DNA from 4 places in the Cellulomonas sp. P2_F12 genome. Region 1 is predicted to be linked to each of the others. Evidence: riboswitches for the same ligand, from Rfam matches in the RefSeq annotation. Region 1 holds a riboswitch; each other region holds the start of a gene.
What was found. Region 1 has a riboswitch for S-adenosylmethionine ahead of AC1DWH_RS18925 (LLM class flavin-dependent oxidoreductase). Riboswitches for the same ligand answer to the same signal wherever they lie in the genome.
Positions count from the first base shown of each region.

Region 2: it holds a riboswitch for S-adenosylmethionine, as region 1 does, so the genes downstream of both, AC1DWH_RS11200 (methylenetetrahydrofolate reductase) here and AC1DWH_RS18925 (LLM class flavin-dependent oxidoreductase) in region 1, are expected to answer to the same signal.
Region 3: it holds a riboswitch for S-adenosylmethionine, as region 1 does, so the genes downstream of both, AC1DWH_RS04860 (ABC transporter permease) here and AC1DWH_RS18925 (LLM class flavin-dependent oxidoreductase) in region 1, are expected to answer to the same signal.
Region 4: it holds a riboswitch for S-adenosylmethionine, as region 1 does, so the genes downstream of both, AC1DWH_RS16075 (rhodanese-like domain-containing protein) here and AC1DWH_RS18925 (LLM class flavin-dependent oxidoreductase) in region 1, are expected to answer to the same signal.

Region 1 is NZ_JBFUEV010000012.1:9,110-16,738, forward strand. It holds gene AC1DWH_RS18900 (zinc dependent phospholipase C family protein) at 1-590, opposite strand, end outside; gene AC1DWH_RS18905 (FMN-binding negative transcriptional regulator) at 755-1,372, opposite strand; gene AC1DWH_RS18910 (phosphatase PAP2 family protein) at 1,396-2,127, opposite strand; gene AC1DWH_RS18915 (phosphatase PAP2 family protein) at 2,127-2,801, opposite strand; gene AC1DWH_RS18920 (L,D-transpeptidase) at 2,847-3,731, opposite strand; SAM riboswitch class IV at 3,883-4,000, shown strand; gene AC1DWH_RS18925 (LLM class flavin-dependent oxidoreductase) at 4,211-5,308, shown strand; gene AC1DWH_RS18930 (GNAT family N-acetyltransferase) at 5,310-5,915, shown strand; gene AC1DWH_RS18935 (amino acid ABC transporter permease) at 5,918-6,970, shown strand; gene AC1DWH_RS18940 (amino acid ABC transporter ATP-binding protein) at 6,970-7,629, shown strand, end outside.
Region 2 is NZ_JBFUEV010000004.1:132,656-140,284, reverse strand. It holds gene metE (5-methyltetrahydropteroyltriglutamate--homocysteine S-methyltransferase) at 1-2,273, opposite strand, end outside; gene AC1DWH_RS11200 (methylenetetrahydrofolate reductase) at 2,281-3,318, opposite strand; SAM riboswitch class I at 3,386-3,482, opposite strand; gene AC1DWH_RS11195 (hypothetical protein) at 3,628-3,843, opposite strand; gene AC1DWH_RS11190 (DNA-3-methyladenine glycosylase I) at 3,916-4,506, opposite strand; gene AC1DWH_RS11185 (TetR/AcrR family transcriptional regulator) at 4,575-5,762, opposite strand; gene AC1DWH_RS11180 (ATP-binding cassette domain-containing protein) at 5,844-6,755, shown strand; gene AC1DWH_RS11175 (ABC transporter permease) at 6,755-7,537, shown strand; gene AC1DWH_RS11170 (hypothetical protein) at 7,596-7,629, shown strand, end outside.
Region 3 is NZ_JBFUEV010000001.1:1,056,078-1,063,706, reverse strand. It holds gene AC1DWH_RS04870 (dipeptide ABC transporter ATP-binding protein) at 1-390, opposite strand, end outside; gene AC1DWH_RS04865 (ABC transporter permease) at 387-1,319, opposite strand; gene AC1DWH_RS04860 (ABC transporter permease) at 1,321-2,319, opposite strand; SAM riboswitch class IV at 2,358-2,467, opposite strand; SAM riboswitch class IV at 2,642-2,751, shown strand; gene AC1DWH_RS04855 (nitroreductase family protein) at 2,768-3,586, shown strand; gene AC1DWH_RS04850 (GNAT family N-acetyltransferase) at 3,583-4,068, shown strand; gene AC1DWH_RS04845 (rhodanese-like domain-containing protein) at 4,097-4,510, shown strand; gene AC1DWH_RS04840 (M20 family metallopeptidase) at 4,507-5,853, shown strand; gene AC1DWH_RS04835 (GNAT family N-acetyltransferase) at 5,850-6,371, shown strand; gene AC1DWH_RS04830 (LLM class flavin-dependent oxidoreductase) at 6,368-7,474, shown strand; gene AC1DWH_RS04825 (LLM class flavin-dependent oxidoreductase) at 7,476-7,629, shown strand, end outside.
Region 4 is NZ_JBFUEV010000008.1:91,280-98,908, reverse strand. It holds gene AC1DWH_RS16105 (NtaA/DmoA family FMN-dependent monooxygenase) at 1-43, shown strand, start outside; gene AC1DWH_RS16100 (DUF1684 domain-containing protein) at 43-840, shown strand; gene AC1DWH_RS16095 (hypothetical protein) at 837-1,154, opposite strand; gene AC1DWH_RS16090 (pyridoxamine 5'-phosphate oxidase family protein) at 1,266-1,748, shown strand; gene AC1DWH_RS16085 (DUF1345 domain-containing protein) at 1,753-2,364, opposite strand; gene AC1DWH_RS16080 (O-succinylhomoserine sulfhydrylase) at 2,407-3,603, opposite strand; gene AC1DWH_RS16075 (rhodanese-like domain-containing protein) at 3,663-4,076, opposite strand; SAM riboswitch class I at 4,087-4,187, opposite strand; SAM riboswitch class IV at 4,306-4,420, shown strand; gene AC1DWH_RS16070 (aminotransferase class V-fold PLP-dependent enzyme) at 4,463-5,857, shown strand; gene AC1DWH_RS16065 (YrdB family protein) at 6,018-6,392, shown strand; gene AC1DWH_RS16060 (fasciclin domain-containing protein) at 6,622-7,269, shown strand; gene AC1DWH_RS16055 (MaoC family dehydratase) at 7,278-7,629, opposite strand, start outside.

The sequences.
Region 1 (7,629 bases):
GCGCCGATGTGGCTGCCGTAGCCGACCGCGTAGCGCATGAGGTCGTCGTCGCCCTGGGCGAGCTTCCACATGGTCGACGCGAAGGTGCCCGTGCGGCGGTAGTGCCACGTGTCGAACCAGTACCACTCGTCCTCCGGCTTGCCCTGCTGGAGCTTGGGGTAGAACCCATAGAACAGGTCCACGTTCTTGGTGACGATCGCCGCCAGCTGCGTCTGCAGCGCGCTCGTGATCAGGGCGGACGTGTCGCCGACCTGGGTGAGCAGGCCCTGGAACAGCGCCTGGTCGACGGCCGTGACGGCGTCGTCGATCGCGTCCTCGACCGGCTCGACCACGGACTCGTAGAAGTCGATGAACGGCTTCAGCGCGTCGAAGACGCCGAACAGGAAGTTCGCGAACTCGTCGAGCGGGGTCCCGTACTCCTTGAGCGAGAAGACGAGGAAGTCAGGCCCCTGGGCGCCGAAGTTGGCGTACGGGCTGCACGGTTGCTTGTCGAGGAGATCGGCGAGCTCGATGCCTCGCGCTCCCCCGAGCTCGCGCAGATAGCCCGGGACCTTCTGGATGTTCTGGAGATGGACGATCGGACCTGGCATGGCAGCAGCCCCCCGCTGACCGGGCCCGCTCCGTCGCGGGCTCCCGATGGTGTCCGATGCCGGTCACTGACCTCGTCGGCAGTCGAACCTGTGTCTCTATTGCCCCATATGTCCGAATCGGGAACAAGAGAGGCGCGGGGTGAACATCACTCGAACGGGTGACTTCAGGCGGGGTTGACCCGGCGCATCTCGGCCGCCAGCGCGGCGTGCAGGTCGAACGGCCGGCGCTCCAGCTCGGCCGCCACCGTGGCGACGACCTCGGGCGGCTTGTTCTGGCTCAGCTTCTCGAGCATGCGGAAGCTCCGGACGTGCAGGCGCAGGCCGACGGTGCCCCGGGCCATCGCCCGGGCCGGTCCGTCGTAGGACGGGAGGAGGCGCGCGCCCTCGCCGGTCCCCTCGAAGTGCTCGACCAGCCGGCTGAGCACGGCGAAGTTCTCGTCGGCGGACAGCACCTCGGGCCGGCAGGTGAGGTGGGCGGTCACGTGGTTCCACGTCGGGGCGAACTGGCCCTCGGGGTACCACCGGGTCGAGATGTAGGCGTGGGGGCCCTGCACGATGACGAGCACGTCCGAGCCGTCGAGGCGGTGGTTCAGCTCGTCGGGGCGGCCGAGGTGGGTGACCAGGGACATCGAGTCGTCCGTGGTCTCCTCCCAGAGCATCGGGTAGTGGCTGGCGACCAGGCCGCCGTCGGTCGAGGACACCAGCGTGGCCCACGGGTAGCCCTCGACCAGCGCCCGGAGCGCGCGGGGGTCGTCGGTGGCGAACTTGGGGTTCTGGAGCACGTGGCGATGATGCCACCCGGCGATCAGCGGGCGCTGAGGCGCTCCTGGGGCTCCGTGCCCGTGGTCGACCCGGAGACGTCGCGGCGCAGGTAGTTCCACGCGAGGAACGCGCACACCAGCCCGTTGAGGCACCCCATGAGCACGTCGGTGGGGCTGTGCATCCCGCGGTAGAGCCGGGAGGTGCCCACGGAGATCGGGACCAGCAGGCACAGCACGGTCACGACGCCGCGCAGGACCGGGTTGCCGATGCGCTGGGCCACCATCGCGAGGGTGACGTAGAAGGCGGTCGAGGCGCCGGTGTGGCCGCTCGGGTACGCGGACGTGGGCGGGGAGTCGTCGAGGTGCTCGACGTCCGGGCGCTCGCGGCCCACCACCAGCGCGGCGGTCATGAAGACGGCCGCCTGCACGGCGATCGCCTGCGCCGGGACGATGGCCAGCCACCACTGCTTCGTGCGCCACCAGAACAGCGCCGTGAACAGCACGCACGCGCCGATGATGAACTCGGTCGTGCCGATCCCCGAGAGGATCGCGGTGAGCGAGTTGAGCGCCGGCGTCCGGATCGACACGAACCACCGGTTCACCGCGGTCTCGCTCGGCAGGCTGTTCAGCGGGCCGGTGATCAGGAACCCGATGCCGACGACGACGACCCACAGCCCGACCGCCGGCAGCAGCACGCGCACCGCGAAGTCCCGCAGGGCCTCCTTGCGCGTGGGCGCGGACGTGTCGAGCTCGTACCGGTGCAGGAAGGTGTGCATCAGATCTCCGGATCGGGAGCCGTCGCGGACCAGCCGCTGTAGCCCAGGTAGGACGCGCCCGCGAGGGCCGTCCCGAGCGCGAACCCTGCGACGACGTCGGAGGGGTAGTGCACGCCGAGCAGGACTCGGTCGAGGCCGGTGAGCAGGACGGTCGTCGCGGCGACGACGGGGACGACGACCCGCCCGCGCCGCCCGAGCAGCGGCCAGACCAGGAGGGTCAGCGTGAGGGCCACCGCGGCGATGTTCGTCGCGTGCCCGGACGGGAAGCTCGAGCCGGGCGCATGCTCCAGGGCGTCGTCGACCACTGGCCGCGCCCGCTGCACCAGCCCCTTGGCACCCAGCTGCACGGCCCACGCGGCCATGATCGTGAGGAACGCCCACAGCGCCCGGGTGGTCAGGCCGTGGCGCCGCCAGACCCACAGGCAGACCAGCGTCGCCGCGAGGTTGACCCACTTCGCCTGGAAGGCCTGCTGCCAGAGCACGAGCGCCTGCTCGAGCGCGGGGTGCGCACGCGTGAAGTCCGTCGCCCCCTGGATCGCCTGTCGGTCGAGGCGCAGGACGTCGTCCACCTGGGCGCGCACGACGTACGCGAGCACGGCGACCGGCACGGTCAGCGCGACCCCGAACACCGCAGCGCGGAGCAGGGCTCGGCGGCGGAGCGGGAGCGGACGCATCCCCGGAGGCTAGGTGCAGGACCGCCGGCTCGCGCGTCGAACGAGTCAGCCGACGGTGGTCACGACCGTGCCGGCAGGCGCCTGCCACAGGAGGTCGAGCACGTCGTCGGCGACCCGCACGCAGCCGTTCGAGACCTCACCCCGACCGCTCAGCGTGGTCGTGTGGATGGCCGTCGTCGACGTCCCCGACTTCTTGTCGTAGTCGTCCATGACCTCGCTCTGCGACGACAGCAGGAGCACGCGCGGCGTGGTGGTGCCGGGTTCCAGCCAGTGCGTCCCCACGATGAAGGCCGGCACGTGCGGAGTCGGCTTGGTGGGGCTGCCGGTGGCCTTGACCGGCATGACGTGCGTCGTGGTCCCGTCGTCGACGGTGATGGTCTGCGCGGCGGTGTCCACCCGGACCGACCAGCTGGTGCCAGCCGTCTCGGTGTCGGCGGAGTCGATCCAGGCGCTGCGGTCGTTGACCTGCGTGACGTCCTGGCTGGGCAGCGCGCCGCGGGTGGCGAGCATGACGCGGAGCCAGCGTCCGCGCTGGTCGATCACGGGCAGGGTGGTGCGGACCTGCAGCGTCAGGGCGGGGACGACGCCGACGGCCGCGCCGCCGGGTGCGACGCGGGCGGCCGTGTCCCGGACGATGACGGCGGTCTGCCAGCGGCCGAGCGACGGGTCGTCGCTCGCGCGCTGCGTGAGCCCGTCCGTGCTGGGCAGTCCGGCGACGACGTGCACGGGGTCGGTGACGGGAAGCGCGGCGAGATCGGCGGCCGGCGCGGCGGCGACGGCCGGCGCGGCCACCTTCGAGACGGTGATCGGGGCGGCGACCTTCACGACGGGCGCCGGGTGCGCCTCGACCGCGCTGGGGTCGCCCGCGCACGCCCCGACCAGGAGGAGCACCGACGTCGCGAGCAGGGTCGCGACCTTCGTGCGTGCCACGCGTCCCCACCCCCGTCCCGATGTCGTGAGAGGTCATCGTGCGCCTGCCGCGCGCGATCCGGCAAAGCGATCGGCTGTCGGACACCTGATCTCACGATGTGGTCGGGTGTTTGACGCTCCCGCGGTCCCTGTCTAAATTCCCTACCAATAAGGTCAAGATTTCCAGTGCGAAGCCCCGGCTAGCTGGATGGCAACCCTCCGCATGGCGGGGTGCCCCGGGTGAGGACCTGGTCACGGCAGTGCACCGCCGCCGTCGACAACATGCGAGCCCCGGCAACCGCCGGGACGAGAGGACAGACCATGAACGCGACCGGGGTCTCCACCCGTTCGATGCTGACGCGTTCCTGTCCGGCCCTCTGTCGCCGCTGACCGGCTGACCCACCCTCCGCACGCCCCGCGACCGGGGCGCGCGACGCGCACCCCGAAGCGCTCGACGCTCGGTGAGGCGCGCCCTGAACCAGCACCAGAACGGAACACCCATGTCTCGCCACGCCCATCTCGGCATCGATCTCAGCGACACCGGCGCCCACGCCGCCGCGTGGCGCGACCACGGTTCGCAGGGGCAACGGCTGTTCGACGCCGCCCGCCTGCTCGAGCTGGTGGCCGTCGCCCAGCGGGGAGCCCTCGACTTCGTGGTCTTCGACGACGACTTCGCCCTGCACCCGAGCCGCAACACGACCCTGCAGGGCCGGCTCGACGCCGCGCTCGTCGCCGCCCGGCTGGCGCCCCGCACCGCCGGCATCGGCCTGGTCTCGACCGTCGGCACCACGCACACCGCACCGGCGCACGTGGCCAAGGCCATCGCCACGATCGACCACGCGAGCCACGGCCGCGCGGCGTGGCAGGTCGGCTGGGACACCCGGATCGACGAGGTGCCGACCGCCGGGCCGCGCTCGTCGACCGTCGAGTCCTCCGCCGTCGCGGCAGCGGCCGACGCGGCCGCGGTGGTCGGTCGGCACTGGGACCGCTGGGACGAGACGGCGCCGGACCGGCCCCGGTTCGTCGCGCACGACGGCGTGCACTTCGCCTCGAAGCCCTCGACGGCCGCGCCCCGCCCGCCGCAAGGTCGTCCGCCGGTCGTGGTGCGGCTCGGCAGCCACGCCGCCCTCGACCTGGCGGGTCGGCACGCCGACGTCGTGCGGGTGCGGGCGACCGGGCCCGACGAGGCCGCGGAGGCCCGGCTCCGGGTGCTCGCGGCCGTCGCCGCCGCCGGCCGGGACCCCCGCGACGTCCGCGTGCTGGTCGACACCCACCTCGTCATCGGCCCGGACCGGGCGAGCGCGCAGGCCCGGCACGAGATGCTCGCGGAGCTCGAGGGCGTCGACACCGGCACCCTCTCGTTCGTCGGCACCACCGCGGGCTTCGCCGAGCTGGTCTCCACCTGGGTGGACGACGAGATCGCCGACGGGTTCGTCGTGCGGCCGTCGTCGGTGCACACCGACCTGCCCGCCCTGGTCGACGGCGTCGTGCCTCTGCTGCGCGCGTCCGGTCGGTTCCGCGCGGGCTACCCCGGCAGCACGCTGCGCGACACGCTCGGCCTGCCGCTGTCCACCACGAGCTACGCCGCGACGGCCTGACATGACGACGACCACCACGCTGACCGTCCGCTCGTTCGGCCTGCTCGACGAGGAGGTCCGGCCGCTGCTGGACGAGCTCGCGCACGAGTACTCGTCGCGCTACGGCGACCACTTCGGCGTCGACGCCCTGCGCCAGGAGCTCGAGCGCTACCCGGCCCACCAGTTCGCGGCCCCCGACGGGGACCTGATCCTGCTGCTCGACGACGGCGTGGCCGTGGCCGGCGGGGCCTTCCGGCTGCGCGCCGAGCCCGAGCTGGGGGACGCCGCGCGGCTGACCCGGCCCGGGACGCGCGACGCGGACGGGCTGCCCACCGTGCGGACCGCCGAGTACAAGCGGATCTGGACCAGCACGGCGCACCGCCGGCAGGGGCTCTCGCGCCGGGTGCTCGCCGAGCTGGAGACCCGCGCCGTCGCGGCCGGGTACCAGCGGCTCTACCTGACCACCGGGCCGCGGCAGCCCGAAGCCGCCGCGCTCTACCTGGCGACCGGCTTCACGCCCCTGTTCGACACGGCCGCGGACCCGGAGGAGATCGGGCCGCTGGCGTTCGAGAAGTGGCTCTGTACGGACGCGCCCCCGTCCCGTCCGTCCCTCACCACCCCGGAGTGACCGTGTCCACCGCCTTCCTGCACCAGGACGAGTCCCTCGTCCTGTCCCCGCCGCCCGTCCGCCCGCCGGCCGACGAGCCCCGCGTGTACGCCGCCCGCCACCCCGGCCGTTGGATCGCCACGGCCGTGGTCGCGGTGCTGCTCGCGATGGTCGTGAGCTCGCTGCTGACCAACCCCCGCTGGGAGTGGTCCGTCGTCTGGCAGTACCTCACCTGGCCGTCCGTGCTCGACGGGCTGTGGGGCACCCTGCGGCTGACCGCCGCCTCGGCCGTCGTCGGCTTCGGGCTGGGCGCCGTGCTCGCGCTCATGCGGCTTTCCCGCTCGCCGCTGCTGCGGTCGGTGTCGTGGGCCTACATCTGGGTGTTCAGGTCCGTGCCGCTGATCTTGCAGCTGCTGCTCTGGTACAACCTCGCGTACCTGTACCCGACCCTCACGCTCGGGGTGCCGTTCGGTCCCTCGTTCGTCGGCTTCGACACCCTCGACGTCATCGACAAGTTCGGCGCCGCGGTGCTCGGGCTCGGGCTGTCCCAGGCGGCGTACGCGGCCGAGATCGTCCGCGGCGGAATCCTCGGCGTCGACCAGGGTCAGCACGAGGCGGCCGCCGCGCTCGGGCTCCCGCGGTCGCGTCAGCAGCGCCGGATCATCCTGCCGCAGGCCATGCGGACTATCGTGCCTACGGCCGTGAACGAGATCATCGGCCTGGTCAAGGGCACGTCCGTGGTCTATGTGCTGGCGTACGGCGAGCTGTTCTACATCGTCGGGGTCATCTACGGCCGCAACCAGCGGGTGGTCCCGCTGCTCATCGTCGCGGGCATCTGGTATCTCGTCGTCACCACCGTGATCACCGTCATCCAGTACTACGTGGAGCGGCACTACGCGAAGGGTGCGCTGCGGCAGCTGCCGCCGACGCCCCTGCAGCGGGCGCGTTGGGGCGTGGGGATCGGGTGGTCGCGTGTGAGCGGACGACCGCTGCCGGGCGACCTCCCACCCGGCTACGGGCGATCTCGTGGCGTCCTGGTCCGGACCACCACCGCCGCGCCGGACGGGGCCCTCTGATGGCCGCCGGACTGGTCGAGGTGCGGGGCGTGCACAAGGCCTACGGCACGCTCGAGGTGCTCGACGGCGTGGACCTCACGGTCCAGCCGGGCGAGGTCACCGTCATCCTCGGGCCGTCGGGGTCGGGCAAGTCGACCCTGCTGCGGGCCATCAATCACCTCGAGAAGGTCGACCGCGGATCCATCTCCGTGGACGGCGACCTCATCGGCTACCGGCGCCGGTCCGACGGCGCGCTGCAGGAGCTCAAGGAGAAGGACGTCCTGGCGCAGCGGACCCGTATCGGGTTCGTGTTCCAGAACTTCAACCTGTTCCCGCACCTCACCGCGCTCGAGAACGTCGTGGAGGCGCCCATCTCGGCGCAGAAGCGGCCGCGGGCCGAGGTCGAGGCCGAGGCGCGCGAGCTGCTCGCCCGGGTCGGGCTGTCCGACAAGGCCGACGCCTACCCCCGGCAGCTGTCCGGCGGGCAGCAGCAGCGCGTGGCGATCGCCCGGGCGCTCGCGGTCAAGCCGGCGGTCGTGCTCTTCGACGAGCCCACCTCCGCGCTCGACCCCGAGCTGGTCGGCGAGGTGCTCGACGTCATCCGGGACCTCGCGGCGACGGGCACGACGCTCATCGTCGTCACGCACGAGATCGGGTTCGCCCGCGAGGTGGCCACGAGC
Region 2 (7,629 bases), on a different contig from region 1:
GCGACCTCCTCGTACCGGCGGGTCTTCAGGCCGCAGTCCGGGTTGACCCAGAGCTGGTCGACCGCGATGGCCTTGACCGCCTCGGTGAGCAGCTCCTCGACCTCGGCCTCGCTGGGCACGCGGGGCGAGTGGATGTCGTAGACGCCCGGGCCGATGCCGCGCGGGTAGCCGGCCGCCGAGATGTCGCCGAGGATCTCCATCTTCGAGCGGGCGGCCTCGATGGACGTCACGTCGGCGTCGAGACCGTCGATCGCACCGATGATCTCGCCGAACTCCGAGTAGCACAGGTGCGTGTGGATCTGCGTGTCGGGCCGGACGCCGGCCGTGGACAGGCGGAACGACCGGACCGACCAGTCGAGGTACGCCGGGTGGTCCTCGACGCGCAGGGGAAGCAGCTCGCGCAGCGCGGGCTCGTCCACCTGGATGACGGCGATGCCGGCGGCCTCGAGGTCGGCGATCTCGTCGCGCAGGGCCAGGCCGACCTGGTTGGCGGTGTCACCCAGCGGCTGGTCGTCGCGGACGAACGACCACGCGAGGATGGTGACCGGACCCGTGAGCATGCCCTTGACCGGCTTCTCGGTCAGCGACTGCGTGTAGGACGACCACTCGACCGTGATCGGCTTCGGCCGCGAGACGTCGCCCCACAGGATCGACGGGCGCGTGCAGCGCGAGCCGTAGGACTGGACCCAGCCGTTCTGCGTCACGGCGAACCCGTCGAGGTTCTCCGCGAAGTACTGGACCATGTCGTTGCGCTCGGGCTCGCCGTGCACCAGCACGTCGAAGCCGATCTTCTCCTGCAGCTCGACGACGCGGCGGATCTCCGCCTTCATCTCGTCGTCGTACTGCTCCTCGGTCAGCTCGCCCTTGCCGAAGGCGGCGCGGGCCGTGCGGATCTCGGTGGTCTGCGGGAACGAGCCGATGGACGTCGTCGGCAGCGGCGGCAGGTTGAGGCGGGCCGCCTGGGCGACCTTGCGCTCGTCGAACGGACCGCGGCTGAATGCGGCCTCGTCGAGGGCGGCCACGCGGTCGCGGACGGCCGGGTTGACGACGCCGGGCGCCGTGCGGCGCGAGTTGACCGCGTCGGTCGCCGCGAGCAGCTGCTCGTGGATGGCCTCGCGGCCCTCCGTCAGGCCCTCGGCCAGCGTGACGACCTCGACGACCTTCTCGTCGGCGAAGGCGAGCCAGGTCGTGAGCGTGGCGTCGAGGTTGGGCTCGTCGCCCGTGGTGTGCGGGACGTGGAACAGCGACGTCGAGGTTCCGACGGTCACCGCGGCGGCGCCGAGGCCCTCGAGCTGCTCGAGGACGGCCAGCTTGGCGTCCAGGTCGGCGCGCCAGATGTTGTGGCCGTCGATCACGCCGGCGACCAGCGTCTTGGTCTCCAGGCCGGGGACGGACTCCGTCGGCGCGTGGCCGCGGACCAGGTCGATGCCGATGGCCTCGATGTCCGTGGCGGCGAGCACCGGGAACGCCGCGCCGAGGTCGCCGTACGGCGCCGCGATGAGGATGGCCGGACGCTCCGGGCGGGCCAGGTCGGTGGCGAGCGCGCGGTACGCCTCGATGACGGACGCGAGCAGCTGCTCGGCCGGCACGGCGATCGAGTCGGAGACCAGCGCGGGCTCCTCGAGCTGCACCCACGTGGCGCCGGCGGCCGCGAGGTCCGTCAGCAGCGCGGCGTAGACAGGCAGCAGGTCGGCCAGGCGGTCGATGGGCGCGAAGCCCTCGGGGGCGTCCTCGGTGGCCTTGGCCAGGGCGAGATAGGTGACGGGGCCGACGATGACCGGGCGCGTGAGCACGCCGTCGGCCAGGGCCTCCTGGAACTCCCGCACGGGGCGGTTGCTGGCATACCGGAACTCGGTCTCCGGACCGATCTCGGGGACCAGGTAGTGGTAGTTGGTGTCGAACCACTTGGTCATCTCGAGCGGGAGGTCGTCGCCGCGGCCGCGGGCCACCGTCGAGTACCCGGCGAGGTCCAGCGCACCGTCGGCGCCGACGACGTCCGCGAAGCGGGCCGGGACGGCACCGACGACGGCCGTCGCGTCGAGCACGTGGTCGTAGAAAGAGAACGCGCTCGGGATGGCCGGCACGTCGGTGGCCAGGCCCAGCTCGGCCAGGCGGGTGCGGGTGCGCTTGCGCAGGTCCGCGGCGGTGGCCTCGACCTCGTCGGCGGTGGTGCGGCCGGCCCAGAACGCCTCGAGGGCCTTCTTGAGCTCGCGGCGCGGGCCGATGCGGGGGTAGCCGAGCACGGAGCTGGCGGGGAAGGTTGCAGTGCTCATCTGGTTCTCAGTCCCTCGGGGGTCGGGCGGGTGCCGTGTCCTGCGGCCATCCGGCCAGGTCGGGAGCTGTCCGAGCTCCGCCGTCGAGGTGTGCACCCTCGAGCAGGTCAAGTGCGGCATGGTGCTGGTTGAACGTGTACAGGTGGACGCCGGGCGCTCCGCCGTCCAGGACGCCGTTGACCAGGTCGACGCTGGCGCGGATTCCCCGGCGGTGGCGGTCGAGCTCGTCGTCGGCGGAGCCGAGCAGGTCCAGGAGGCTCTCCGGCACGGGGACGCCGGTCAGCTCCTGCACCCGCAGCAGGCGGGCGGGGTCCGTGGTCGGGATGATGCCCGGGATGATCGGGATGGTCACCCCGGCCTCGCGGGCCTCCGCCACGATACCCAGGTAGTCGTCCGCGTCGAAGAAGACCTGCGTGATCGCGAAGTCGGCGCCGGCCTGCTGCTTGGCCAGGAGCGACGCGACGTCCTGCGCGCGGGTGCCCCCCGTGGCGTGGTTGCCGCGCGGGAACGCCGCCACGGCGACCGACAACGGACGCACGCGCGCCCGGACCGCCTGCGAGGGGCTGTCCGCGCAGCGCTGGGCCTCGATGTCGCGCAGCAGCTCGACCAGCTCGCCGGCCGTCTGCAGGCCGTCGGGGTGGGCCTCCCAGCCGCTCTGGTCGGACGGCGGGTCGCCGCGCAGCGCGAGGAACGAGCGGAGGCCTTCGTCGAGGAACTCCTCGACGATCTCAGTGATCTCCGCGCGCGAGGTCCCGACGCAGGTCAGGTGCGCGATCGGGTTGAGCGTCGTCTCACGCAGCAGCCGGCGGACCAGCGCGCGCGTGGTGACCCGGGTCTTGCCCGAGGCGCCGTAGGTCACGGACACGAAGTCCGGGTGGACGGCCTCGAGTGCGCGGATGGTGGCCCACAGGCGGGGCGCGGCGTCGGGGTTTCGCGGCGGGAACAGCTCGAACGAGATGGTCGGGCGGTCGTTCGCGGTGTGCGCACGCGCGGCCGGTGCGGCGTGCAGTCCGGGCGTGCGCGGCTCCACGGCGGCGGCGCTCACGGCGCGATCCGTGGCGTGGTCTGCACCGGTGCGGTGCGGGGACACGTGGTCTGCGGGGACATTGCTCACTCCATCGTCCCTGGCGGAAGCACCCACACCCTCGGCGGGGAGGGGGGTTGCTGCGGCGTCGTCGAGCCAGGTCTCTCGGCCGCTCTGGATGGTAGGCGCGATGCTAGACCGCCGATCACATGGTGGGCAACCGTGCTCGACCTGTGAGACGACCGCGTCCGTCGCTCGACTGCCCGGCGTCGACGCCGGGATCGCGCTGAGGGCAGCGCGGAGCCGAGGGGGCTCGCCGCGAGTGGTCGGTCAGTGCGGGCGGCGAGGGGAAAGGGTGCCGGTCTGCATGCGGCTGCGCTGCGACGGCACGTCGAACCAGGAGTTGGGGGAGCCGGCGGGGACGGACAGCAGCCCGTCCTGGACCGCCGCGAGGATCCCGGCGTCGGGGACGACGTTGTCCGTCAGAGCCTCGGCCGCCGCGCGCACGGCATCACGCCGAGCGTCGTGGTCGGGGATCTCCGTCATGGGCGGCACTGTAGTCCGCGTCACACTCGGTTCCGAGACCCCCGCGGCAGCGTCACCCGGCAGGAGTAATGGTCACTCCGACGGGTGAGTCGAGGCGGCCGACGGGCAGGTCGCCAGATGGTCGTCGACGACCCCGCAGGCCTGCATCGCCGCGTACGCCGTGATCGGTCCGACGAACCGGAAGCCGAGCGACTTCAGCTCCTTGGCGAGCGCGCGCGACTCGTCGGTCTGCGCCGGGACGCCGGCCCAGGTCAGAGGCCTGACGTACCCGGTGCGGTCGGGCGCGTGCGACCAGAGGACCGCGTCCAGAGTGCGTCCTGCGGCGTGCAGACCGCGCAGCGCGCGCCCGTTGGCGATGGCCGCCTCGATCTTGGCGCGGTTGCGCACGATGCCCGCGTCGGCCATCAGCCGGGCGACGTCGTCGTCGCCGAACTCCGCGACCAGCTCGGGGTCGAAGCCCGCGAACGCGGTCCGGAACGCGGGTCGCTTGCGGAGCACCGTGATCCACGCGAGGCCGGACTGGAAGCCCTCGAGCGCGATCCGTTCGAAGAGCGCGTGCTCGTCGTGCACGGGCCGGCCCCACTCCTCGTCGTGGTACTGCTCGTAGAGCGGGGTGCCGTCGCCGAAGCAGCGGCCGGTGATCGGGACGTCGGGCGAGGTCATGCGCCGAGTCTGCCCCGCGCCCCCGACACCGATCCCGACCCGAGTGGACGGCCGGGGCTGTGGGCGGCTCAGTCCGTGGGGGTCGCCAGCGCGATGAGCCGCTCGATGCCGTCGAGGATCAGGGTGGTCCCGAAGTCCAGGGCGTCCGCATCGGCGGCCCGGTCGTCGGGACCGAACGAGAAGGCGCCCGCGGCGGCCGCCTGCAGCAGCGCGGGGTGGGAGGTCGGAGAGGCGAGCGCGCCGATGAGGTCGCCCAGGTCCGGGGACTCGTCGGCGCCCTCGGCCGTGCCGATCGCTGCGGTGCGCCTGCTCCCGGTCAGCTCCTCGGTGACGCGCAGCTGGTCCAGGGAGTGCGTGGCCAGCAGGCCGATCGCGCCGACCTTCTGCCGCTCGGACAGCGGCGTGCCCGCGAGCGCGGCGAGCATGCCCTCCATCCACGCCAGCCGACCCGGTCCGACGGCGTGCAGCACGGTCGTCGTCCGGGCCAGCCACGGGTGCGCGTGCAGGATCGGCTGCTGCACGGCGAGGATCAGCTCGAGCTGCTCGCGCCAGCCGCCCACCTCGGGACCCAGGACCGGTGGGCGCCCGGCAGCGCGGTCGGACATGAGGCTCAGCACCTCGTCCTTGGACGAGACGTAGCGGTACAGCGACATCGTCGTGAAGCCCAGCGACTCGGCCAGCCGGGCCATGGAGACCGAGTCGATCCCCTCGGCGTCGGCGAGCGCGATCCCGGCATCGGCGATCTGCTCCAGGGTCAGGCCGGGTCGAGGCCCGGGCCGCCCCTCGGTCGGGGTGCGCCACAGGACCGCGATCCCGGGCGGCAGCTCGACGGGAGCGGCGGCCCCGCTGCCGGCCACCCGCACGGCCTGCCGCCGCGCCTTCTCGGCCACCCGAGCCGCCTGCTGCTGGGCGAGGGCGGCGGCGCGCTGCGCCTTCTCGGCCTCGCGCAGCTGCTTGGCGGCCTCCCGGACCGCCTGCTGCGCCTCCCGCTCGCGCTCGGTCCGCCGGCGTTCCGCCTCACGGGCCAGCTCCTGCTCGGCCTTGAGGCGGTCGCGCTCGACCCGTTCGGCCTCCTTGCGGACCCGGTCGGCCTCCTTCTGCGCCTCCCGCTCGGCGTCGCGGTCGGCGCGCTCGAGGTCGCGACGCAGCCGGTCGGCCTCCTTCGCCTCCGCGCGCGCCGCCTTCTCCCGGTCGCGACGCAGGGCGTCGGCCTCGCGACGGCCCTCGTCGGCCACTACGTCCTCGTCGTGCGCCACGGCACCTCCTTGACGGTCGATCCTACAAGTGTGTATGAAGTACACACACAGTTTACGCCATACACAGAAAGCGAGATCGCGATGACTGCTCCTGTCGTCGTCGCCCGGGGGCTCCGCAAGTCCTACGGCGACCTGACCGTGCTCGACGGCGTCGACCTCGATGTCGCCCGGGGGGAGGTGCTCGCCCTCCTGGGTCCCAACGGCGCCGGGAAGACCACGACCGTGCGCATCCTGGCCACGCTGCTGCGGCCCGACGGCGGCTCCGCGCACGTCGCCGGCAAGGACGTGGTGCGCCAGCCCGCCGAGGTGCGGGCGGCGATCAGCCTCACGGGGCAGTTCGCCGCCGTCGACGACCTGCTCACGGGCGTCGAGAACATGCACCTCATGGCCCGGCTGGCGCACCTGGGCCGGGCGGAGGTGCGCACCCGCAGCGCCGAGCTGCTCGAGCTGTTCGACCTCACGGACGCCGCCGGCCGCGTGGTGAAGACCTACTCGGGCGGGATGCGCCGCCGGCTCGACCTCGCGGTGGGCCTGCTGGCCCGGCCGCAGGTGGTGTTCCTCGACGAGCCCACCACCGGGCTCGACCCGCGCAGCCGGAACGATCTCTGGGACGTCATCCGGGACGTCGTCGCCGAGGGCACCACCGTCCTGCTGACCACGCAGTACCTGGAGGAGGCCGACCAGCTGGCCGACCGGGTCGCCGTCATGGACAACGGCCGGGTCATCGCGAACGGCACGGCACCCGAGCTCAAGCGGGCGGTCGGGTCGGCGCACGTCGAGCTGCGCCTGGCCGACGGTGCCGAGGAGCGCATCCTCACCGACGGCTCCGTGCCGGACGTGCGGCGGATCCTCGCCGACATCGAGCGCCGCGGCGTCGCCGTCGACACCTGGGAGATCCGCTCCCCCACGCTCGACGACGTCTTCCTCACGCTGACGGGCCGGCCCACCGAGCCCGAGCCCGCACCCGCCCTCGTCACCGCCCGGGAGTCCTGATGACCACGCTCGCCCCGCAGCCCCCCGCCCTCGGCTGGTCCCTGCACGACTCGACCGCGCTGATCGACCGGTGCCTGCGCCGCTCGCTGCGCCAGATGGACACGATCCTGCTCGCCGTGATCCTGCCCGTGTCCCTGCTGCTCATGTTCGTCTACGTGTTCGGCGGCGCGATCGACAGCGGGGGCGGGTACGTCGACTTCGTCGTCCCCGGGATCATCCTGCTGACGGCCGGGTACGGGTCGGCGAACACCGCCGTGGACGTGGCCAACGACATGACCGGCGGCATCATCGACCGGTTCCGGTCCCTGCCCATCCGGCCCACCGGGGTGCTCACCGGGCACGTCGTGGCCAGCATGGTGCGCAACGCAGTGTCGACCGCGCTGGTCATCGGCGTCGCCTTCCTGGTCGGGTTCGACCCCGACGCGACGGCGCTGGAGTGGGCCGCGGCGATCGGGCTCATCGCGCTGTACGTCCTGGCGCTCACGTGGGTGGCCGTCGCGATCGGCCTGGTGGCGTCCGGGCCCGAGGCGGCGAGCGGGTTCACGTTCGCGATCCTGTTCGTCCCCTACGTGTCGAGCGCCTTCGTGCCCACCGAGTCGATGCCGTCGGCGCTGGAGACGATCGCGACCTACAACCCGATCACGCCGATCACCGACACGGTGCGCGGGCTGCTGCTCGGGACGCCCGTCGGCGACTCGGCCCCGTCGGCCATCCTCTGGTGCGTCGGGATCTTCCTGGCCGGCCGCGTCGGGGCCGCGCTGCTGTTCCGTCGCCGGGACTGATCGGCCGGATTGCCGCGGGTCGTCGCGGCCCGCGGCATTCCTGTTGTAGACCGGTCCTATGACCGATCCGTCCCCGTTCCCGCCCACCGGTG
Region 3 (7,629 bases), on a different contig from region 1:
CATCGCGTTCTTGCGGTCCGCCAGGCCGTGGATGCGCAGCACCTCGGCCACCTGCTCGCCCACGCGGGTCACGGGGTTGAGCGAGACGGTCGGGTCCTGAGGGACCAGGCCTACGAGCAGGCCGCGCACGGAGCGGAGCTCGCGCTGCGTGGCGCGGGCCATGTCGTGGCCCAGCAGGTCGATGCTGCCGTGGTCGATGACGGCGGCGGGGGCGAGCAGCCGGACGACGGCCGCGGCGGTGGTCGACTTGCCCGAGCCGGACTCGCCCACGACTGCGACGGTCTCGCCGGCGTCGACGTGCAGCGAGACGTCCCGGACGGCGCGGACCGTGCCGCGGCGGGCCTTGTAGGCGACGGCGAGGTCGGTGACGGTGAGCAGGCGCTCGCTCATGCGGCACCCCCGTCGGGACGGTCGAGGGACCGCGAGATGCGGCCGGCGGCCAGCACGCTCACGGCGATGGTCAGGCCGGGCAGCGTGGTCAGCCACCAGGACGTCCGCAGGTAGTCGCGGCCGCCGGACACGAGCGCGCCCCACTCGGGCGCCGGGGGCGGCGCGCCGTAGCCGAGGAAGCTCAGCGCGGAGACCGCCAGGATCGCGGCGCCCAGCTGCAGGGCCGCCAGGACGACCACCGGGCCGGCGGCGTTGGGCAGCACGTGGCGGAACAGGACGGACCACCAGCGGCTGCCGCCGGCGTGCGCGGCCTCGACGTACACGGACGAGCGGACGCGCAGGACCTCGGAGCGCATGATCCGCGCCACCGTGGCGACGCTGGCCAGGCCGACGGCGATCGCGACCTTGACCGTGCCGAAGCCGAGCGCCGTGATGAGGGCGAGCGAGAGGAGCAGCGCCGGGATGGACAGGAGCACGTCCACCGCGCGCATGACGACGTCGTCGAACACCCCGCCGACGAAGCCCGCCAGCAGCCCGACGAGGGCCCCGACCAGCAGGCCGACGCCGACGGCGACGAGGGCCGCCTCCAGGGTCAGGTGCGTGCCGTGAACCACGCGCGTGTAGAGGTCGCGACCGAGCTGGTCGGTGCCGAACCAGTGCGCACCCGACGGGGGTTGCAGCTTGTCCGCCGGCACGCCGGTCAGCGGGTCACCCGGCGCGAGCAGCTGGGGGACGAACGCGGCGAGCAGGACCAGGGCGATCCAGACGAGGGCGAGCAGCAGGCCGGGCCGGCGGGCGAGCTCGCCCACCCAGGCGAGCGGGCCGGGGGTCGCGGCGTCCTGCCGGTCGCGGATCGCGTCGGCCAGGCGGTCCGGGGCGGTGGCGGCGAAGTCGTCGACCGCGACCTTCTCGTTCAGGAGGTCCGTCATGTCACACCCCCGCCGTGACGGGCCGACGGACCTGCGCCGCCTCGGTCGACACCGGCGCCTTGACGGGCCGGCTGCGCCGGACGATCCGTGGGTCGAGCAGCGGGTACAGCAGGTCGACCGCGAGGTTGACCAGCACGAACACGGCGGCGGCGAAGAGCACGATGCCCTGCACCACGGGGATGTCCTGCGCGCTGACCGAGGTGGCCGTCAGCCGGCCGATGCCGGCGCGCGAGAACACGGTCTCGGTGACCACCGCGCCGGCGAGCAGCTCGCCGATCACCAGGCCGATGACCGTGAGGGCGGGCAGCGAGGCGTTGCGCAGCGCGTGCCGGAAGTGGACGCGTGCCGGACTCGCGCCCTTGGCGCGCGCGGTGTCGACGTAGGGCTGGGCGAGGCTGTGCCGCAGCGAGCGCGAGAGCATCTGGGCGATGAGCGCAGCGGTGGGCACCGCGAGCGTCACGGCCGGCAGCACGATCGACGCGAACCCCTTGTTCCCCACAGCCGGGAAGATCGGGTTCGCGAACGAGAACCACTGCACGAGCATGAGGCCGAACCAGAACGACGGGATGGCCACGCCGAGCGGGGGCAGGCCCAGCAGCGCGTTGGACAGACCCCGGCCGCGTGCCAGCGTCGCGACGACGGCCAGCCCGCCGCCCAGCAGCAGCGCCAGCACGAACGCCGCGCCCGCGATGGCGGCTGTGGGCGGGATCGCCTCGGCGATCAGGCCGAGCACCGGACGGTGCAGGACGACGGACGTGCCGAGGTTGCCGCGCAGCAGGGCGCCCAGCTGCGTCACGTACTGCACGGGCAAGGGCTGGTCGAGCCCGTACTGGGCCCGCAGCGCGTCGAGCTGCTCCGGCGTCACGTCGTTGGACTCGCTGCCGTACATGAGCGAGACCGGGTCGCCCGGCAGCGCGTAGAGCACGACGAACGTGACCGTGTAGGCGGCCCAGAGCACCAGGACTGCCTGGCCGAGGCGGGTGCCGATGTAGCGGGACATGTGAGCGGTCGTCCTCGATCTGCCGGACGGGTCCGGCGGGTCTGTGCTTGCACGGCGGGTGCCGTGCCGGGTCGTCACCTGGAGCACCCCGTCACACCTGAAGGGTTGCTGCCCGACCAACCAGGGTTTGTCGTCGGGGCTCGAGACCGGCGCGAAGGTAGGCACGCGGTCGGCGGTCGTCAACGATCCGCCGGGCCTTCTCATCAGGTGGACAGACGTCTCACGCACGGTTCGAGCGGCCCCTGCCGCGAGCCGTACCGGGATGTGAGAACCCCGTCCCGATCGTTGACATCGCCGGGTGCGCGGTCGACCCTCCGGCGCAGGTCACGAGCTCCGCCGTCTGGCTCGGCAGGCGGAGCAGCAACCCTCGGTGACGTGGGGTGCTCCCGAGCAAGACCCGGCCCGCCGGATCGCGGAGGGCAAACGTCCGACACCCCAGGGAACCGTCTTGTCCGTCGATCTCCTCCCGTCCTCCGTCGCTGCGCGCTACGGCGGCGCCGCGCCCACCGACCTCGCGACCTCCGACGTCATCGAGCTCCAGCTGGCCCACCGGTCTGTGCGCCGCTACCTGCCGGACGACGTCACGGATGCCGAGCTCGCCGCCGTCGTCGCCGCGGCGCAGTCCGCCGCCACCAGCTCGAACCTGCAGCTGTGGAGCGTGGTCGCAGTCCGCGACGACGCGCGCCGCGCCGCCCTGTCCGCGCTCGCGGGCGACCAGGCCCACATCGCGCAGGCCCCGCTGCTTCTCGTCTGGCTGGTCGACCTCGGGCGCGCGCACGCCATCGCGGCCGCGCACGAGGCGCCGACCGAGGGCGCGGCCTACCTCGAGACCGCGGTCGTCGGGTTCGTCGACGCCGCGCTGGCCGCGCAGAACGCGGTGCTCGCCGCGGAGTCGCTGGGCCTGGGCACCGTGTACATCGGTGCGCTGCGCAACCGTCCGGAGCAGGTCGCCGAGTTGCTTCACCTACCGCAGCACGTGTTTGCCGCGTTCGGGCTCGTGGTCGGGCGGCCGGACCTCAGTGAGAACACCCGCGTCAAGCCCCGCCTGCCGCAGTCGGCCGTGCTGCACCACGAGACGTACGACGACGCCGAGCACGCCGACGCGGTCGCCGCCTACGAGGGCCTGATCGGCGACTTCTACGCCGAGGAGGGACTGTCCCACTCGTGGGTCGAGAGGGTGCTCGCCCGGCTCTCCGGTCCGGCCGCGCTCAACGGCCGCGACCAGCTGCGGTCGGCCCTCGAGGCGCAGGGGTTCGGGCTGCGATGACCACCACCACCTCCACCGGGGAGGTCACGCTGGCCGTCGTCCCGTGGACGCACCCGCACGCCGGTCGCCTGCGCGACCAGATGGACGCCGAGCTGGCTCCGCGCTACGCCGACCTCCTCGCGCAGCGCGGTCCGCGCGTGCCCGTCGATCCCGCCTCGATCCTGGTGACCTACGTGGCCTACGACGGGGACCGTCCCGTCGGCACCGCCTCCCTACGCCTGGTCGACGGCGAGCACGAGGTCAAGCGTGTCTTCGTCGCCGCCACCCACCGCCGGCTCGGCCTGGCCGCCCGGCTCCTCGACGCGGTCGGGCGCTTCGCGGCCGACGCGGGCGTGCGCACGATCGTCCTGCAGACGGGGGTCCGGCAGCCGGACGCGGTCGCGCTGTACCTGCGCGAGGGCTGGCGCGCTGTCGAGCCCTTCGGCGACTACGTGGGCGACCGGCTGAGCCTGTGCTTCGCCAAGGACCTGCTCGAGGCCTGACCCGAACCCCCTCACGAAGGAGAGCACCATGACCGACACCACCACCCGCCCCGGCGCCCCGGCGGAGCACCTGAGCCTCGAGGAGGCCGCGGCCCTCGCGCCCGCGGTCAGCCCGACCGAGGCCGCCGAGCGCGTGGCCGAGGGCGCGTTCCTGCTCGACGTGCGCAGCGAGGCCGGCCGGTCCCGCACGGGCTCGATCCCGGGGGCCACGATCGGCGACCGGTACGCGATCGACCAGGAGTTCGACCTGACCGCGGCCACCCGCCACGCGCCGATCGTGTCGCTGGACACGCCGATCGTCGTCGTCTGCGGCTCGGTGCGCGGGTCGGGGCCGGTCGCGGCCGAGCTGCGGGCCAAGGGTTTCACCAACGTCGTGCACGTCGAGGGCGGCTTCCCCGCGTGGAAGGACGCCGGGCTGCCGGCCGGGGCGCCCGTCGGATGACCAGCCCGTCCACCGCCTTCCTCGACGAGCTCCGGGCGCTGACCGAGCGTCGTCGGGCGTCGTTCGTGCCGCTGACGTCGCCGTTCGCGGGTGCCGACGAGCCCTCGCGTGCCTTGGTCCGGGCGGCGGCCAAGGCGGGCGAGACCGACGTGCTCGACGTCGCGCACGCGATCCACTCCCACCCGGAGGAGGCGTTCCGCGAGGTCCGCTCGGTCGCGGCGGTCGCGGACCTGCTCGCCCGGCACGGCGTGCCCGCCACGATGGGGTCGCACGGGCTGTCGACGTCGCTACGCGCCGGCCTGACCGGCCACGGCCCCGACGACGGCGCCCCGCGCGAGGACGCCGGCCCGACGGTCGCGATCCTCGCCGAGTACGACGCCCTGCCGGGCGTCGGCCACGCGTGCGGCCACCACCTCATCGCGGGGGCCGCGACGGGGGCGTTCCTGGCGCTGCGGCAGGCCGTCGCGGACGGGCTCGAGCTGCCCGGCCGGGTGCTCCTGCTGGGTACGCCGGCGGAGGAGGGCAGCTCGGGCAAGGAGATCCTGGCGCGCAACGGGTTCTTCGCCGGCGTCGACGCGGCGATCATGGTCCACCCGTTCGGGTTCGACGTGGTCGACCACCCGTTCCTCGGTCGTCGGCAGCTGCGCGTGACCTATCACGGGGTCGCGGCCCACGCGTCGGCCAGCCCGTTCATGGGTCGCAACGCGCTGGACGCCGTCGCGCTGAACTATCAGGCCGTGGCGATGCTGCGCCAGCACATCCCGCCGAGCGACCGCGTGCACGGCGTGGTGCTGGAGGGCGGGACCCGGCCGAGCGTCGTGCCCGAGCGGGCGACCGTGGAGTACTACGTGCGGTCGGCCAGCCCGGCCACGCTCAAGGACCTCTCCGAGCGCCTCGCCGGCATCGCCCAGGGGGCCGCGTTGGCCACCGGCACGACGGCCGAGCTGGTGTGGGACGCCGCCCCGTTCACGCTGCCCGTGCGCACCAACTCGCCGCTGGCGGAGCGTTGGGCCGTGCACCAGGCGGGTCAGGGCCGCACGGTCCTGGCCGGCGGTGTGGTGCCCGAGATCCTCGCGGCGTCCACCGACTTCGGGAACGTGAGCGTCCGCCTGCCGGGCATCCACCCGATGATCGCGGTCAGCGACCCGGACATCGCCCTGCACACCCGCGAGTTCGCCGAGGTGGCCGGCGGCCCGCGCGGCGACGCGGCCGCGATCGACGGTGCCGTCGGGCTCGCGCTCACGGCGCTGGACTACCTGGCCGACCCGGCGCTGCGCGCAGCGGTCCGGCAGGACTTCGACGACGCCGGAGGCGTCCTGGACGTGGAGGGGTACTTCTCGTGAGCATCGAGGTGCGGATCCGCCTCGTGCGGCCCGACGAGTACGAGCGCGTCGCGCAGCTGTCCGTCGACGCGTACGGCCACGACTACGACCTGCCCGACGACTACCGCGCCTCCCTGGCCGACGTGGCCACCCGCGCGCGCGAGCACGAGGTGTGGGTGGCCGAGGACCTGGCGACGGGGGAGCTGCTCGGCACGGTCGCCACCCCGCGGCCCGGCGAGCACATCTCGGAGCTGGGACGCGACGGCGAGCTCGACTTCCGCCTGCTCGCGGTCGACCCCGCGGCCCGCCGACGGGGGATCGGGGTGCTGCTCACCGAGCACGTCATCGCGCTCGCCCGGCAGCGGGACCTCGACCGCGTCGTCATGAACTCCGGGCCGCAGATGCTCGGGGCGCACGCCCTGTACTACCGGCTCGGCTTCGTCCGCCTCACCGAGCGGGAGACCCGCGTGGTGCACGGCGGCACCCTGCTGGCCTTCGGCTACGACACGTCCGCACTGACACAAGGAGCACGCTCGTGAAGTTCCAGGTCCTCGACATCGTCCCCCACGGCCCGCACCCTGTGACCGGCGAGCTGCTCGACCCGTCCACCCGGCTGGAGCGCGTCGTCGAGACCGCCGTCCTGGCCGAGGAGCTCGGGCTCGACGCGTTCGCCGTGGGGGAGCGGCACGCGGGCGACTTCCTGTCCTCGTCGCCGACCGTGCTGCTGGGCGCGCTCGCGCAGGCCACCGACCGGATCCTGCTGAGCACCGGCGTGACCGTGCTGAGCCTGCTGGACCCGGTCCGGGTGGCCGAGGACTACGCGACGATCGACCTGCTCTCGCGCGGCCGGCTCGAGATCGTCATCGGCAAGGGCAACGAGGACAAGCACTTCCCGCTCTTCGGCCTCGACCTGGCGCACCAGTACGACTACCTCGAGGAGAACTACGAGCTCCTGCGGCTGCTGCTGAGCCAGGAGGACGTCGACTGGGAGGGCCGGTTCCACGCGCCGCTCACGGACGTCACCACGTTGCCCCGGCCGTACGACGGCCCGTTCCGGATCTGGCACGGCTCGGCGACCAGCACTATCTCGGTGGACCTCGCGGCGAAGCACGGCGACCCGATCGTCTCGGCCAATGCGCTGCAGCCGCGCGAGAACTACAAGGTGCTGATCGACCGCTACCGCGAGCAGCTCGACGTGAACGGGTTCGACCCCTCGGTCGGCTACGTGGGATCCGGCTCGGGCGGGCTGTTCCTCGCCGACACCACCGAGCAGGCCACCGAGGAGTACCGCGCGGTCTACGAGGGCTTCGCCGCCCGGATGGCCGCCAAGCACGTCGGCGAGACGCGGCCCGGCAAGGTGTCGTCGTTCACGCACATCGAGGACGCGGTCGAGCGCGGCCCGGCCCTCGTCGGCTCCCCGGAGCGCGTCGCGGAGAAGATCCTCGACTACCACCGCTCCTACGGCCACGACCTGCAGTCCGTCTCGCTCAACCCGGTGCTGCCGTACGAGCAGCAGCAGGACGTGCTGCGCCGGTTCGCCGAGGAGGTCGTCCCGCTGGTCCGGGCCGAGGTGTCGACCACGCTGTGGGGACCGCAGGACGCCGGCCGGGCGCGTGGCCTCGACCGGCTCGTGGCGGTCTGACGTGCCGGTCGAGTTCCTCGGTGCCGGGTACGGCAACCCGTCGACCGAGACCACGCCGCTCGTCGGCCCCGTCTGGGACCCCGGCTACACGCGGGAGATCGTGCAGGCCCACGAGCAGCACGGCTGGGACCACGTGCTGTTCCCGTACGCCTCCG
Region 4 (7,629 bases), on a different contig from region 1:
CGCCTTCGGCCGCACTCTCGACGCCGATGTGAGGGCCAGCTGATGACAACCACGACCGAGCGTTCCGCCTTCGTCGCCGACTGGGAGGACTGGCACGCGACCCGCGAGGCCTACTTCCGGCAGCCGCACGGCTGGGTGGCGATCACGGCCCTGCACTGGCTCTCGGCCGAGCCGCGACCGCTCGCGGACGTCCCCGGGCTCTGGTCGGCGGACGGCGTCGTGCGCATCGAGGCGGTTGCCGACGACGGTCTCGTCCTCCCGGACGGCACGATCGTCGACGGCGTCGCCACCCTCGACCCGGTCGAGGGAGCCCCCGGCCTGCAGGTCCGCGCCGGCGACCTCCTCCTCGAGGTGGCCCGCCGCACCGGTCACGCGATCGTCCGGGTGCACGACCCGGCGGCCCCGCAGCTCGCCGCGTTCGACGGCATCCCGGCCTACGTGCCGTCGCCGGAGTGGGTGCTGACCGGCCGGTTCGAGCCGTACGACGAGGCCCGCACGGTCACCACGGGCGCGGTCGTCGACGGCCTCGAGCACCACCACACCGCCGTCGGCACCGTGCGCTTCGAGGTGGCCGGGATCCCGCAGTCGCTGATCGTCTTCGACGGCGGCGCCCGCGGGCTCAGCGTGCTGTTCCGGGACGCGACCAGCGGCGTCACCACCTACCCCGCCTCGCGCACGCTCGCGCTCGGCCCGGTGGCCGACGACGGCACGGTGACGCTCGACCTCAACCGCGCCAGCAACCTGCCGTGCGGCCTGACGCAGTTCGCCACCTGCCCGATCCCACCGCCGGAGAACGTCCTGACGGTCGCGGTCGAGGCCGGGGAGCAGTGGGTCCGCTAGCGCTTCGAGGCTCGCACGCGCGCGATCTCCGCGAACCGCATCCACTCGTCCTCGAGCGCGGCGGGCAGCGCGACCCAGTCGTAGAACAGCCGTCCGCTGTCGCCCGGTGACCAGACCGTGACGCCGGGCAGCGCCAGCGCCTCCGCGTGCTCGGCGCTGTCCCGGCCGAGCTTGACCACCAGCCGGTCGCCGCCGACGTGCCCGGCGAACATGGTCGAGCCGACCTTGAGGATCGGGCGGCCCATCATCTGCGCGCGGGTGGCGCCGCGGGCGACCAGGTCGTCGGCGATCGCCTCGTAGTCGCTGTCCGTCATGGACCGAGCATCCCGCGCCCCTCCGACATGCGACAGCCGCGCGGCGTGCCTACGGTGGCCCGGCCGCCGCGGTCAGCAGCCCCGCGGGTGCGCGCCGCTCGAGGAGGACGCATGACGCACGACGACGACGAGGCCACGGTGGCCGGGCTGATCAAGGACGCCAAGATCGCGATGCTGACGACGGTCGGCGCCGACGGCTCGCTGGTGAGCCGGCCGATGGGTGTGCAGGACGTGGACTTCGACGGGGACCTCTGGTTCTTCGCCGACGCCGACAGCCACAAGGTGCACGAGATCGAGGCCGGCAGCCCCGCCAACGCGGCCTTCGCCGACTCCACCGCGTGGGTCTCGGTGTCCGGCCCGGCCGAGGTGGTCCGTGACGTGGCCAAGAACCGCGAGCTGTGGGGCGTGACGGCCGAGGCCTGGTTCCCCGACGGCCCGGAGACGCCCGGACTGGTCCTGGTGGTGCTTCGCGGCGAGACCGCGGAGTACTGGCACGCCAAGGGAGGCCGCCTGACCACGGCGTTCAGCCTGGTCAAGGCCAAGGTGACCGGCGAGCGCTACGACGGCGGCGAGAACGAGACGGTCCGGCTCTGAGCGGTCACATCGACGCGACCAGGTTCACCAGCAGCGCGATGATCACGGTGCCGAACAGGTAGCTGAGCAGCGCGTGCCCGAGCGCGGTCCGCCGCATCGGGGACGAGCCGAGGTCGGTGTCGGAGATCGCGAAGCTCATCCCGACGGTCACGGCGACGTACGCGAAGTCGGTGTACCGCGGCGCCTGCTTCATGTGGAAGTCGATGCCGCCGGCGCCGTCGGTCAGGTACATCCGCGCGTACCGCAGCGCGAACACCGTGTGGATGGCGGCCCACGACGCCAGCACGCTGGCCAGCACCGCGATCGTGGGCAGCAGCTGGCCGATGTTCTTGTCCACCAGCACGACGACGACGCCGACCAGGGTGACGAGCGCCGCGAAGAGGACGACGGCGTGAGCGCCCCACCGGGTCGGCTCCTCGCGCGTCGCGTGAGACGCCGTCTCGTCGGGGTCCATCGGGGCGACCGCCGCCCACGTCCAGACGACGAAGACGGCCGCGACGGTCGCCCACCCGGCCAGCACCGCCGCGACCACGGACGTCCAGCCGACGATGATGCCGACGAGGACGCCGGCCAGCGCACCGACGATCAGCCTGACCAGCGACGACGACGCCTTCATGGCGCCAGTGTTCCGCGCGAGGTCCCCCAGGTCGGGGAGGTGTCAGCCCGCGAGTGTGTCGAGCGCCTGCGTGAGGTCGTCGATGAGGTCCGCGGGGTCCTCGAGGCCCACCGACAGCCGCACGGTCGACTCGGCGATGCCGACCGCCGCGCGACCCTCGGGGCCGAGCTTGCGGTGCGTCGTCGTCGCCGGGTGCGTGACCATCGACTTGGCGTCGCCGAGGTTGTTCGAGATGTCCACGATCCGCAGGGCGTCGAGCACGCCGAACGTGACCTTCTTGGCGACGTCGGGCTGCGCGCCGTCCGGCACCGCGAGGTTGAACGTCACGACGGTGCCGCCGCCGGACTGCTGGGCGAGTGCGAGCTCGTGCTGCGGGTGCGACGGCAGGTACGGGTAGCGGACCAGCGACACGCCCGGCTGCTGCTCGAGCCACGTGGCCACCTGCAGGGCCGACGCCGTCTGGTGCCGCACGCGCAGCGACAGCGTCTCGAGGCCCTTGAGCAGCACCCACGCGTTGAACGCCGACAGCGACGGCCCGGTGTTCCGGATGAGCGTCTGCACCGGACCGTGGATGTACTCGTCCGTGCCCAGGATCGCGCCGCCGAGCACGCGCCCCTGCCCGTCGATGTGCTTGGTCGCCGAGTACACGATCACGTCCGCGCCCAGCTCGAGCGGCCGGGACAGCACGGGTGTCGCGAAGACGTTGTCGACGATGACGGTCGCGCCGGCGGCGTGCGCGAGCCTGCTCACCGCCGCGATGTCGACCAGGTCCTGCATGGGGTTGGACGGCGTCTCGAAGAACACGACGTCCGCCGGCGTCGAGAGCGCCTCCTCCCACTGCGCGAGCTCGTGCCCGTCGACGTAGTCGGTGCGCACGCCCCACTTGGCCAGGATCTCCTCGAAGATCACGACCGTGGACCCGAACAGCGCCCGCGCGGACACGATTCGCGACCCCGACTGCACGATCGCGGCGAGGGACGTGAAGACGGCGGACATGCCGGACGCGGTGGCGTAGGCGGCCTCGGCGCCCTCGAGCAGGCGCAGGCGCTCCTCGAACGTGGACACGGTCGGGTTGCCGTAGCGCGAGTAGAGGAAGCGGTCGGCCTCGCCGGCGAACGCGGCCTCGGCCTCGGCGGCGGCGTCGTAGACGTAGCCCTGCGTGAGGAACAGCGCCTCGGAGGTCTCCTGGAACTGCGAGCGGACCAGCCCGCCGCGGACGGCGAGGGTGTCGGGCCGCAGGTCGGAGCGCGGTGTGCGGCGGTCGTCCCAGTCGGCGGGGCCGGGGACGCGCCGGGGGCTCACGCCTGCCGCCACGGCAGGCCGGCGGCGCGCCAGCCGGAGTGGCCGCGGTGGCCGTCCGGGCCGACGTCGCCCTCGAAGCCCTCGAGCACGTTGTACGCCGGGCCGAGACCCGCCGCGGTGGCGGCCTGCGCGGCGGCGATCGAGCGGACCCCGGATCGGCACAGGAACACGACGGGACGCCCCGCCGCGACGCCGGCGTCGGCCAGCTGCTTGAGGAACTGCGGGTTCGGCCGTCCCGACGGGTACGACACCCACTCGACCAGCGCCGCGCGCCCGTCGATCGGCGCGGAGTCGGGGATGCCGACATAGCGCCACTCGGCGTCGGTGCGGACGTCGACGAGCACGGCGGTCTCGTCGGAGGTCAGGAGGTCCCAGGCCTGCTGGGGGGTCAGGTCGCCGGCGTAGCTCATGCAGTTCCTCGTCTCATCGGTCCTGGCGGTAGCACCCTCGGCCGGGCACAAGGTGCCCGCGGGTTGCTGCGGCGTCGTCGAGCCAGATCTCTCGGCCGCTCTGGATGGTGCCGGTGATGCTACGCGCGGCGGTACCGTCGCTCCAACTGGTGGACAAGGCGTCCCGACATCCGAGACGAACCCCGAGGTGCGTTGACAGGCGCCCGGGCCTGCCGGGACCCTCGTTGCAGGTCATGAGCGCCAGCGACAAGCCCCGGCTCGCTGGCCGGCAACCCTCCTCCGCGGTGGGGTGCCCCGGGTGACGACCTGGCCGCGTCCCGTCCGGGACTCGGCAAGCGCGGGGTTCCACCTCCCAGGGGTCCCCCGGATCGTGTCGGAGGACCACCATGACTGCCATCGCCGAGCGCCTCTCGTGTGCCTCCGTCGACGACGTGAGCGCCCTGCTCCCCGTCGTCGGCGGCACCACCACCGTGCCGCTCGTGGACGGGTCCCAGCGGGTCTACGCGAACCTGGACTACGCCGCGAGCGCCCCCGCGCTGGAGTCGGTCGCAGCCCGGGTGACCGAGGTGCTCCCGCTCTACGCCTCCGTGCACCGCGGCGCCGGGTACCTCTCCCAGGTGTCCACCGCGCTGTACGAGTCCGCGCGTCAGACCATCGCGCGGTTCGTCGAGGCCCGTCCCGACGACGTCGCGATCATCACGCGCAACACCACGGACTCGCTCAACCTGCTGGCCGGTGTGGTGCCGGAGGGCGGCCGGGTCCTCGTGCTGGACGTCGAGCACCACGCCAACCTGCTCCCGTGGGTGCAGTCGACGGGGCGTCACGGCAACCGCACGACGATCCTGCCGATCAAGGACACGGTCGCCGCGACCCTCGATGCGCTGCGCGACGAGCTGGCCCGCCAGCCGTACGCGCTGGTCACCATCACGGGCGCGTCCAACGTGACGGGGGAGGCGCTGCCGATCGAGGAGGTCGTCGCGCTCGCCCACGCCGAGGGTGCGCGCGTGGCCGTCGACGGCGCCCAGCTGGTGCCGCACCGCGGCTTCTCGCTGGCGGCGACCGACGCCGACTACATCGCGTTCTCGGGGCACAAGACGTACGCACCGTTCGGCGCGGGGGCCCTCGTCGGCCGCCGCGACTGGCTCGACACAGGCACGCCGTACCTCGCAGGGGGAGGTGCGGTGCGCGACGTGCGGGCCGATCGGACGGTCTGGCAGCCGGCACCGGCGCGGCACGAGGCGGGCTCGCCCAACGTGCTCGGCGCGATCGCGCTGGCGGAGGCGTGCGACCAGCTGGCGGCACTCCCCGCCGGCGCCCTCGCCGCGCACGAGGAGGCTCTGCGGGCCCGCCTCGTCGAGGGGCTGTCCGGCATCGACGGCGTCGAGATCGCGCGCATCTGGCCCGACTCCGCGCCGCCGGTCGGCGTGATCACGTTCACGGTCCCGGACCACGACCCGGGCCTGGTGGCCGCGTACCTCGCCGCCGAGCACGGCATCGGCGTCCGCGACGGCCGGTTCTGCGCCCACCCGCTCCTCGCGCACCTCGGTGCGTCCGGCGGGGCCATCCGGGCGTCGGTGGGCGTGGGCACGACGAGCGAGGCGGTCGACCGCCTGGTCGTGGCGCTGACCCAGTACCTGGCCGACGGCCCGGCCGTCCGCTACGAGGTGGTCGACGGCTGCTGGGCGGTCGTCGACGACACCCGCCCGCTCCTCGCGGTCCACGGCCTGGACCACCTGGCGGCGACGGCGGCGGCAGCCTGCGGCCCGGCCCTGGACGACTGAGCACGCTCGCCGCACCCGCGATCCCCGCAGTCCGGCAGCAGATCCGCCAGCCCGAGTACGTCACTTCGCCCCCGAGAACGTCACAGTGAACTGCCGTTCTCGCGGCGACATGACGTTCTCGGCCGGACGCCGGACGCGTGACGTCGCCCATGATGGCTCCGTGAGCGAGCCCCAGCAGCCACCCGTCGTCCCTCGCGTCGGCGTGCTCGGCGTGCTCGCGTTCCTGTGCGAGCTCGTCATGGTCGCTCTGCTGGCGGTGTCCGGGTGGCGCCTCGGGACCGCCACGGCGGCGTCGGTCGCGCTCGCGGTCGGGCTTCCCCTCGTCGCGATCGCGATCTGGGCCCGCTGGATGGCTCCGGCCTCCGGTCACCGGCTCCGGCGCGGGCCGCGGGTCGCGGCGCAGACCGGACTGTTCGTCGCGGTCGGCACCGTCTGCATCGTCGCGGGTCTGACGGCCTGGGGCGTGGCCTTTGCCCTCGTCGCGTCGGCAGTGTTCGCCCTCGCGAGGGACGCCGACCCGGCACGGCGACCCTGACCGGGCCTAGACGCCACGGCCTCGACCGGCCCGATAGCAGCGCGAGGTCGTGAGTTCGCCACGAAGTCGTGAGTTGCAACTCACGACTTCATCGCAAACTCACGACCTCACGACCACGAGGTGCATCCGGCCGACGGGTACCGGGCGAAGAGGACACAGGGCGCCCACCGGTGCCCGCGCGGTGCGGCGCAGGGGCGTCGGCCGCGACCCTCGTCCGTAGGAGCCCACCATGAGGATCCGTCGCACGCTGTCCGTCCTGCTCGTCGCCGGGGTCGTCGCCGGCGGGGGGCTGGCCCTCGCGCCGGCCGCCACCGCCGCCGCCCCGCCGACGGGCACGGCGAGCCTCGCCGCCCTGCTCGCCTCGGACGGGGACACGTTCGACCACAGCTGGCGGGACTTCGACATCCTCGACCAGGCCGTCGGCGCGGTGCTGGCCGCGAAGCCGTCGAGCCCGGTCGCGGTCCTCGCGGACGGCACGGTCCCGCTGACGGCGTTCCTGCCGACGGACCGCGCGTTCCAGTACCTGGCCAAGGACCTGACGCACCGGTGGTACTTCACCGAGGAGCAGGTGTTCACGGCGCTCGCCGGCGCCGTCGGCATCGACGCCCTCGAGCAGGTGCTGCTCTACCACGTGGTCCCGGGCGCGACGATCGACTCCGGCACCGCGCTGGCCAGCGACAACGCGGTCCTGACCACCGCGCAGGGCGGCACGTTCACGGTCGACGTCATCTCGAAGCGCTTCGGCATCGTGCAGCTGCGCGACCAGGACCGCAACGACCTCAACCCGTTCCTCATCCCCGGCAGGCTGGACCTCAACGCCGGCAACGTGCAGATCGCGCACGCGATCACGTTCGTCCTGCGCCCCGCGGACCTCTGAGCCGATCCTCAGGCGAGCGGGCGGACCGTGCCCGTCAGGTGCGGTCTGCCCGAGCGGGCGTCCCAGCCGGCGAACGTGAACCCGTCGGACCGTGACCCTGCGACCCGCACGGTCACGGTCCCGGGCAGGAGCACGGGCTTCACGAACTCGACCGACCAGTCGAACGCGTCCCCCCGGCCGGCGCCGACGTCGGCCAGCGCCCGGGAGGCCGTGTACATCCCGTGCGCGATGGCCCGGGGGAACCCGAGGGCCTTCGCGGACAGGGCCGACAGGTGGATCGGGTTGCGGTCGCCGGACACCGCCGCGTACCGCCGGCCGACGTCGCCGGAGAGCGTCCAGCGGCCGGTCGGGGTCGGCGGG